Regions from separate parts of the Agarivorans sp. 2_MG-2023 genome, predicted to be linked through region 3. Evidence: predicted binding sites of a transcription regulator. Region 3 holds the regulator's gene; each other region holds the start of a gene.
What was found. The regulator LexA, encoded in region 3, represses DNA repair genes until DNA is damaged. The targets are predictions, from matches to a motif close to TACTGTATNNNNATACAGTA.

Region 1: the regulator LexA is predicted to act here: its motif matches at 1,195-1,214, upstream of dinB (DNA polymerase IV).
Region 2: the regulator LexA is predicted to act here: its motif matches at 1,697-1,716, upstream of recN (DNA repair protein RecN).

What each region holds. Positions count from the first base shown of each region.
Region 1 is NZ_JAUORQ010000015.1:46,675-49,959, reverse strand. Features, by position in the region: gene Q4549_RS19020 (hybrid-cluster NAD(P)-dependent oxidoreductase) at 1-1,064, opposite strand, end outside; gene dinB (DNA polymerase IV) at 1,229-2,308, shown strand; gene Q4549_RS19010 (SPFH domain-containing protein) at 2,314-3,285, opposite strand, start outside.
Region 2 is NZ_JAUORQ010000002.1:66,697-69,981, forward strand. Features, by position in the region: gene Q4549_RS03015 (ABC transporter ATP-binding protein) at 1-151, opposite strand, end outside; gene Q4549_RS03020 (extracellular solute-binding protein) at 211-1,281, opposite strand; gene recN (DNA repair protein RecN) at 1,723-3,285, shown strand, end outside.
Region 3 is NZ_JAUORQ010000014.1:41,875-45,159, reverse strand. Features, by position in the region: gene Q4549_RS18455 (PEP-CTERM sorting domain-containing protein) at 1-447, shown strand, start outside; gene Q4549_RS18450 (GNAT family N-acetyltransferase) at 479-961, opposite strand; gene lexA (transcriptional repressor LexA) at 1,078-1,722, shown strand; gene coxB (cytochrome c oxidase subunit II) at 2,050-3,117, shown strand; gene ctaD (cytochrome c oxidase subunit I) at 3,129-3,285, shown strand, end outside.

The sequences.
Region 1 (3,285 bases), on a different contig from region 3:
GGGCGACTGGGCGAGCTTGATAAAGTGTAATTACGATGAACAGGCTTGCCGTCGATCTCAAGTTCAAGCCCCATGTATTGGCCGGGTAAGTAAGTAGCTTGTATGTGTTTAGGTGGCTCAAAGACAAAGGTTTTTACATCGTGGGTATCTTGCTGAACTGCAATGCAACTTAGCTTAACCGCCTCACCTTGCTGCCACTGTTGAGCTGAGGGAGTGCTAGTAGCTTGGCGTTTTTCAGAGGTATCTGGATACACCTCTGCTTGGCGCGCTTCTAGTACCTCAATGCTGTCGTATAAGCTGATTTTTCCACTATTTAAAGCCACAACATTTTGCCCAAAATACACATTACCGCCGTCACCTTGGCGATATTTAGCGAAGGTAGCAAGCGGCTCTTTATTCGGATGAAACTGACCACTGGCTTGGTCGAGAGTTGTGAATATACAGCGAGAACAAGGGTTTTGTACTTCAAATTCAACTTCACCAATTTTAAAGCGCTTCCAGCCATCTTCGGCAAAAGCCTCGGTGTTTTTTACCACAATATTAGGACGAAATTGTTCCATGCTGTGACGAGCGCTAGAGCGTAAATTGAGATCCTCAAGAGACGCTTCAGAAATCAGTAGTAATGGATAGCCGTCGGCAAAAGAAACCTGACTCTCTCGTTGTTTTACTTTGCGCTGAGATTGCTGACCAAAAAACACCAAGTGACAAGGTTCGCCTAAATACTCACTAAACCAAGCATCGTAAGAGCGGTGGCAATGTTGCGCTTGTACGCTGTCTTTCCAAATCATTACCTCACGGTAATCCTCTGAGAACTCGCTATAAATAATATCAAGCGCTGCCATATTAGGTGCGCGCAAATGCAAACCATCGCGATTTAGCGCGCTATGGACTTGTGCCAACTTAGGGTGAGTTCTTGCGGTAATCTGTATGCCGTCTGGCTGGCAAACAACAAATCGGCGGTCAAAAGCTAAACCGTGTTCCTCAACATAAGCATGATTAAGGTGGATACCGGCCGTTGATTTAATGGGATAAACACTCAGTTGGCTTAGTCGTGCATCACTCACAGTTTTTCTTCCTTCAGCAAATTGGTTTTTCAATACTACTCAAGCTCTTGCGTTCAAGCCATAGTAATTTGGCTGGTTACCATGCTAAAAACTGCTCAGTGTTACTTGGTAATTCCGCATATCAGCTTTATACTGTTTGTATATACAGTTATGAGTGCAGCATATTGACAACACTAGCTTCAATTCAGCGTAAGATTATCCATGTAGACATGGATTGTTTTTATGCGGCTGTGGAAATGCGTGACCAGCCAGAATTAGCCAATGTACCACTGGCGGTTGGCGGTATGCGTAGCGGCCGAGGCGTATTAACTACCTGTAATTACATTGCCCGTCAATATGGTATTCGCTCGGCGATGCCAACTCATAAAGCTATGCAACTTTGCCCAGATTTAGTGCTAGTGCCGCCACGTATGGCCGCCTATCAAGATGCCAGCCAGCAAGTGCAGGCCATTTTTCATGATTATGCTGACGCAATAGAGCCATTATCTCTCGATGAAGCCTACCTAGACGTAACCAGTAGCCAAGCCTGCCGTGGTTCAGCCACCTTAATTGCCGAGCAAATTAGGCAAGATATCTTTGATAAAACCGGTTTAACCGCCTCGGCGGGGGTCGCTCCTGTAAAATTTCTGGCCAAAATTGCTTCAGACCTCAACAAACCCAATGGCTTATTTGTGATTAAACCGGAGCAGGTGAGCGAATTTATTGAAACCTTAGCCCTAGAAAAGATTTCTGGTGTAGGCAAAGTGAGCATTGAAAAACTGCATCACCAAGGGCTTTACACGGGGGGAGATATTCGTCGCGCGGAGCGAGATAAACTAAAACAAATTTTTGGCAAGTTTGGTGAGATGTTATGGATGCGCTGCCAAGGCGTGGACGAGCGGGCGGTCAGTAACGACCGGCAACGTAAATCGGTAACGGTGGAGCGTACCTTTGCGCAAGACGAAGGCGACCAAGGTATTTTGGTGGAACGTTTAATGGCTTTACTGCCAGAGTTACAACGCCGTAGTGAAAAGCACCTTAAACAAGCCAAAATGAATAAATTAGGCGTAAAGGTGAAATTCGCTGATTTTCAGCAAACCACCAAAGAGCAGCAATGCCAACAAATTGATGAAACAACCTTATTGGAGTTGTTTAACGAAGCGCTAGCAAGAGGTAAGGGCAAAGCCGTACGATTGATTGGTTTGCATATTGGCCTAGCGCCAGAGCAGCAAAATCAGTCACCGCAACTGATTTTGCCGTTTTAGTTCTGTTATTTAGTTATCTCGCGGTCGTAACTTAATCGCTTAGCGGCATCTAGCGTTAGCATTTGCATAAAGGCACGAGTTTCTGCATCGCTGCCTGATGGTGTGCCTGAATTACTCCCTGCACCAAATACGTTGGTGGGCACATTGCGTTTAGCAAAAGCATCAGCCCAAAGCGCTTGAATTTTCACTTCCGCTTCCAGTTTTTGCGCCAAGGCGTTATCGGCTTCTAAAATTACTCGTTTTTGATAGGCTTCAGCTTCGGCCAATGTTTGCTGGGTTTCGGCTTCAATACGTGCTTTTTCTAAATTGATTTCAGCGGTTTCTTTAGAAATTTTCGCTTGAGCTTTTAATTTTTCAGCATTGGTAATCGCTAACTGCTTATCAGTTTGTGCTTCAGTGGTTTTTTGTATTTGCTCTACTTTCGCTTTGGCCTGACGTTCGGCAACTTCACGCTCACCGCGAGCGATGGCTAATAAACGTTGCTCTTCTTCTTGAACACGTTGCTCTCTGGCGATTGCTCGGTCGGCTGATGCCTTTTGTTTTAATTGCATACGCTCGATAAATTTAGCATTAGGGCGCATATCGGTGATGAGAGCAGATACTACGGTTACTCCAAAATCGGTGAACCGTTGTGATTTACGTAAAGGTAGTCCGTCTTCCCCAAGTACTTTATTTACCACAAAAACGGTTTTGCTATTATCGCCATACTCATCTTGGTCGGTACCTAAAGCGGCATTAGCACTGCCTGTTGATTGTTTAGAATGAATGATAATTTCTTCTCGTTTAACCAATAAAATACCGCTGTTCATTTGGTTTTCAAATTCAGAGTTGAACTCGGTGCGTCCGCCTGCGTAATACTCCTCTGCAGCCATTAAAGATGCGTTGGCTTGCAAGGTTTCTTTAAATGCAGGAATGAGAGCGGTGCGTAGCAAGTTTTCTGGTGATCTAAACTCGTGGGCTAGGTGGAGAAAAGATTC
Region 2 (3,285 bases), on a different contig from region 3:
ACAACGTAGTTTTGCCACAGCCTGATGGGCCAAGAATAGAGAAAAACGAGCCAGCTTCTACCGAAAAGTTAAGTTGGTCTACCGCAGTAAAGTCTGCAAAGTGCTTTGAGAGTTGTTCACATTCAAGATCAAAGTTAGCGTTAGCCGCCATATAGGGTCCAAGATTTTACGAAGAGGTAACAAGATTTGGGGCACAAGGCCCCATCTTAGCTATTTGGCCGCTTGAACGCGGTCGAGTACTTTGCCTTCCATGGCTTCTAGGCCGGCTGGAACAGCTGGATACCACTTAATATTATCGATATCGTCACTGCTAAAGCTGGTATTAAATTGGGCTTTAGCCAACTCATTTACGTAAGCATCAGAGCCTTTAGACGCAGTAAAATTACCTGCTGATTCAGTAATTTTAGCGGCAACTTCTGGGCGCATAACAAAGTTGATCCACTTGTAGGCTGCATCAATCGCTTTCGACTTTTTAGGAATAGCAAAGGTATCAATCCAACCTAATGCTCCAGATTTAGGCGCCACAAACTGAATGATTTGCTGCTCACGATTGAGTTTCCAACCGCCAGCATCCCAAGCCATAGCGGCTACCACTTCGTTAGAACGCATCAAGTTCATTAGCTCATCGCCGCCCGACCAGTACGTTTTTACCAGTGGCTTACAGTCAACCAAAGCTGTTTCAACTTTATTAAGTATTTGCTGGTATTTAACAGGGTCAGCATAAGCAGCAAATGGGTCTTCACCCAATGCAAAAGCAAAACCAATTAAGGTTGGGCGCTTCAAGCGGTAAGAGATCTTACCTTCATATTGCTTTTGGCAAAGGTCGGTGTAATCGGCCACATCTTTGGCCATTTCACCATTAACCACTAAACCACTGGTACCCCATACATGAGGAACTCCAAATACCTGGTCGCCTACCGCAGTATTTTTCTTGGTAGCATCAAGCATAGAGGTAATCATTTGTTGTTGCTCAATACGGCTCAAATCAATCGGCTGATAAATGCCAAACTGTTGCTGTACGCCAGTAATACGATCTTGGCTAGGTTGAGCTAAATCAAACCCCGAACCACCAGTGGCTCGAAGCTTCGAAATCATGTCTTCATTGTTTGATTTAGTCACTTTTACTTCAATGCCCGTTTCCTTTTCGAACATATCAATCACTTCCTGAGGCGCATAGCCACCCCACGTTAATAAGCGAAGCGTTTCAGCACTCGTTTGCGCACTAACCATTGCGCCCATACTAAGTACCAAAGCACTCAGTGTTAAACGTTTATTCAACATAATCTCTTCCATGTGGTTCAAGGTGAATTGGTCTACCGACTTATGCGGCACAGATACAACAACTGTTTGATAAACATGCACGAATTTAATGACACTAATGTGACAGCTAAAAGCGTAGTAGCTAATTCCGAGAGCGTGTAGTGAGTTGAAATATTTTTTTATTAGAAAGTATATGAAAAGCACAAACCAGCCAAAATAGACAGCATAAGCAGCGGCTTCAACTAGTTTACCAACTAAGTAAGCTCTACCTCTTGTTCCTTACCTAGACAAAAAGTTGCAGCTATCCAGTGGCTAAATAAATGCTGAACTAGCTCAGTAAACTAAGGCCAAAAAAACAATAGCTTCCTCATAATTTAGCAAAATCTTTAAAAATGTCGCTTGCTTGAATAAAACTTGCACTATATATTTACACAGTTACTGTATGAATAAACAGGTATTGAAATGCTCACTCAATTAAGCGTACAAAATTTTGCCATTGTTCGATTTCTTGAACTCGATTTGAATCAAGGAATGACCACGATAACGGGTGAAACCGGAGCGGGTAAATCTATTGCCATTGACGCCCTTGGTTTATGTTTGGGCAATCGAGCAGAAGCCTCAATGGTGCGACAAGAAGCCGATAAGGCTGAAATTAGCGCACAATTTGACGTAAGCAATAACCAACGGGCTCAATTGTGGTTGCAGCAAAATGAGTTACTGAGTGATGACGAATGCATACTGCGCCGAGTGGTAACAAAAGAAGGCCGTTCCAAGGCCTATATTAATGGCACAGCAGTACCGCTGGCTCAATTAAAAAGCCTTGGCCAATACTTAGTAAGTATTCATGGCCAACATGCTCATCAGCTATTATTAAAGCCCAACCAACAGCTATCAATTGTCGACCAATATGCTGCCCATCCTCAGCTAATCGGTGACGTAAAACAAGCTTACCAAGGCTGGAAAGCGCTCTGTAACGAGCTAGAACTTGCTGAACAACAGCAAAAAGAGCTAGCCGCTCAGCGCCAGTTGCTTGATTACCAAGTAAAAGAGCTGGATGCTTTCTCCCTTCAAGAAGGCGAGTATCAGGATATCGAGCAACAACATCAATGCTTATCACACAGTACTGAATTACAGCAAAGCAGCCACCAACTCACGCAATTACTGGGTCATGACGATCAAGTAAATGTTACGGATATGCTCAGCCAAGCTTGCAAAACAACCAGCCAACTACTTGAGCTAGACCCCAAATTAGAAACCATTAATAATCTCTTGCATGACGCGCAAATTCAGGTTGAAGAGGCAACTCAGCAGTTAGGACACTATAGTGAGCAACTAGACTACGATCCTGAGTTATTTGCAGAGCTAGAAGAAAGGATGAGCCTTGCTTTGGAGCTGGCAAGGAAGCACCATACTTCACCAGAGCAGCTTCCTGCTTTGCATCAAGATTTACTGGCGCAATTAACTCAGCTAAGCCAACAAAGTGAACGTTTTGAACACCTCGCGGATGAGATTGAAAGTGCTTGGCAGCATTATTTAAACAAAGCTAATAAGTTGTCGAAAAGTCGAGAACGTGCAGCCAATAGTTTAAGTAAGCAAATTACCAAAGAGATCCACAAGCTGAGCATGGCTAAAGCCCAGTGTGAGTTTTCACTGCAAAGTGATGCACAGCAATTTACCAACGCTAACGGCATTGACCGAGTTGAACTGCTAGTACGAACTAACCCAGGGCAACCTATGCAAGCCATTGAAAAAGTAGCCTCTGGTGGTGAGTTGTCACGTATAGGCTTAGCGATTCAAGTTATTTGCTCTGCCAGCATTCTCACCCCCACTCTAATTTTTGATGAAGTAGATGTAGGTATTAGCGGACCAACAGCAGCGGTTGTGGGTGGCATGCTTCGCCAGCTGGGTAAACAATGCCAAGTAATGTGTGTCACTCACTTACCGCAAGTAGCAGGCCATGGTCACCAGCAAATGTTAGTTAGTAAGCAGCAAAAGAAAAATGAAACGATCACCAACATGCAAACT
Region 3 (3,285 bases):
AATGTGGTCAATTTTTATTTTATCGACACAATTAGCGCCTGCGGCTCGCAAATCAATCGAGGGATAGTGGGTTGTGGGGAGTATTTTGGAAACGATTTTGTGGTTGAATCTAGTTACGCCGCCGGCAGTTTAGGCGGAGAGTTGCTTGCTCACGAGTTAGGCCACAATTTAGGCCTACCGCATTTGTCTGGCGCTTACCTAATGAATCCAAGTCTCAACAATCGCACATTGATTACCGAGCCAGAAGTTGAGCGCATCTTCCGTAGTCCTCTCGTTCAAAATGATAACGATTATTTCTGGATAGACATTAACCCTGTGCTGATTGTTGCAGAGGCGACAAGAGTAAGTGAGCCAGCTTCGGTATTTTTATTTGCGGGGATGCTGGGAATGCTAGTTTGGCGTAAGCGAGAAAGGCGAACCCTAAGTTCGATTGGTTTTAGTCGATAATACTGCTCTTTGTTGCAGTACCATTTTGCGCTCAAAGTTGCTTTAGCATCCAAACATCGCAGCCATTATGGGCTGTACCTTGTAAAGGTGCAGATAAGTGTTCAAAACCGAGGCCTTCGTAGAGTTTAATTGCTGCCGACATATTACTAAGCGTATCTAGGTAACAGCGAGAAAATCCCTGCTCTAAGGCAAATGCTAAACAGGCTAACGAGAGCTTTTTACCGAGACCTAGGCCTCTACCTTCTTCCAGTAAAAATAGCTTTTTTAGCTCACTGGTATCTTCACTATCGGCAAAAGGCGCAGCGCCACAGCCGCCAACGACCTTGCCATCTAACAAAGCGACCACATATCTACTACGATTTTGCAGTGTATAGTGCTGACTCATATTATCGACTTCAGCATCTGAGGGGCCAAAGCCTTCACCTACCGCGCCATATTCTTGGCCAACCTGTTTTATTATTCGCTGTAGATCTTGGTCATATTGGGCTGATATTTCGACTATCTCAATGGCCATTATTGCCTCCTATCACTTTGAATCAACAGTAACAAAATCAGAATTAATATAAAACCTTGCGTCAAAATGTATGCTGTATATACTAACAGTGTGCTGTATAAACTTACAGGTAGACTATGAAGCCCTTAACGCCCCGCCAAACAGAAGTGTTTGAACTTATTCGCCGCCATATTAACGATACTGGTATGCCTCCAACGCGTGCCGAAATTGCTAAAGAGCTAGGATTCCGCTCGGCTAATGCAGCAGAAGAACACCTTAGAGCTTTAGCTAAAAAAGGTGCGATTGAAATGATTCCTGGTGCGTCGCGAGGGATCCGTATTAGCGAAGCATACTTGCCGGCTAGTGCAAATGAAGCCACTGTAGAGCCTGAACCAGGCTTGCCGTTAATCGGTCAAGTTGCTGCAGGTGAGCCTATTTTGGCGCAGGAGCACGTTGAATCTCATTATGCCGTAGATGCTAACTTATTTAATCCGCATGCCGATTATTTACTGCGAGTACAGGGCATGAGCATGAAAGATATCGGCATTATGGATGGTGATCTATTAGCCGTGCATAAAACTACCCAGGTACACAATGGACAGGTGGTTGTGGCTCGTTTAGATGAAGATGTTACGGTTAAACGTTTTGAGCGTGACGGTAAGATGGTGTACTTACACCCTGAAAATGAAGAGTTATCAACCATTGAAGTTGATCTTGAATATCAGAACATCGAAATAGAAGGTTTAGCGGTAGGTATTATTCGCACTGCTGATTGGATGTAAGCCTTATTCAACAATAAGTTCCCTATTTTGAAGCCCAAATCACTCTGATTTGGGCTTTTGTCGTTAACATCACATCTTTTGTCTTTATCCATAAAAATCTCAACAATGTATTTACATTTCTTTAACTTAGGGGTTAATTTATAAACAGTAGGTTGTATTTAGCTGTAATAGCCTATGCTTTTGGGGTGGGGATTTTCCCTTTATTCGCAGCTACTTTCCTAGCATGGAAAGTTGTTGTCGTTGGCTACTGCAAAGGAGAGCGCTGTGGGCCGATGGATTCAGCTATTAGTGCTGACATTTTTTTCGCCGCATTTGTTTGCGCAAGAGATGTCTTTCAATTTACGTCCTGGTGTTACTGCCATCAGTGAGCAAGTTTATGGCTTGCACATGACAATTTTTTATATTTGTTGTGCCATTGGTGTCTTGGTATTTGGCGCTATGTTTTGGTCGATTTACCATCACCGTAAATCCAAAGGAGCGGTTCCTGCTCAATTCCACGAAAGCACTAAAGTGGAAATTATTTGGACCATCATTCCCTTTATTATTTTAATAGGTATGGCGATTCCAGCCACTAAAACCTTACTGGCAATGGAAGATCCTTCCGATGCCGACATTACTATTCAAGTGACGGGTTCCCAGTGGAAGTGGCACTACAAGTACTTTGACCAAGATTTAGAGTTTTACAGTGTAATGGCGTCTGATTGGGATGAAGTCAACGGCAAACTGGAAAAACGTAAAAACTATTTGCTTGAAGTTGACCACCCCTTGGTATTGCCGATCGGGAAAAAAGTCCGCTTCCTCATGACTTCAGAAGACGTTATTCACTCTTGGTGGGTGCCTGACTTTGCAGTTAAAAAAGATGCAAATCCCGGTTTTATTAACGAAGCATGGACCATCATTGATAAACCCGGCATTTACCGCGGCCAATGTGCTGAGCTATGTGGAAAAGACCATGGCTTTATGCCCATTGTTGTTATCGCCAAACCTCAAGCCGAATATGATGCTTGGTTGGCAGAGAAAGAAGCTGCTTATTTAGCCAAGCAAGCCCAAGAGCTTGAACTGGTGGCCATGACTATGCAGCAAGATGAGCTGATGTCATTAGGCGAAAAAGTGTATGAGAAAAGCTGTGCTGCTTGTCACCAAGTTAACGGCCTAGGTTTACCTGGCGTGTTCCCCGCTTTAAAAGACAGTCCAATCGCGTTAGGTGATGTGACTAAACATATTGAAGTAGTGGTAAATGGCGAGCCTGGCACAGCCATGCAAGCCTTTGGTAAACAGCTTGGTTTGAAAGAGCTAGCTGCGGTGATTACTTATGAGCGAAATGCTTGGGGTAATGATACGGGTGACTTAGTGCAGGCCAAGGATGTTGTGGCCGTTCAAAACGCAGCGCAGTAGGGAGACAGACAATGAGCACGATTAGTGACGTTCACTCAGACCATGAAGAACACCACCATGCCCCTCGCGGATTAATGCGTTGGGTACTAACCACTAACCATAAAGACATTGGTTCAATGTACTTATGGTTCAGCTTTGCCATGTTTATTGTTGGTGGAGCCATGGCGA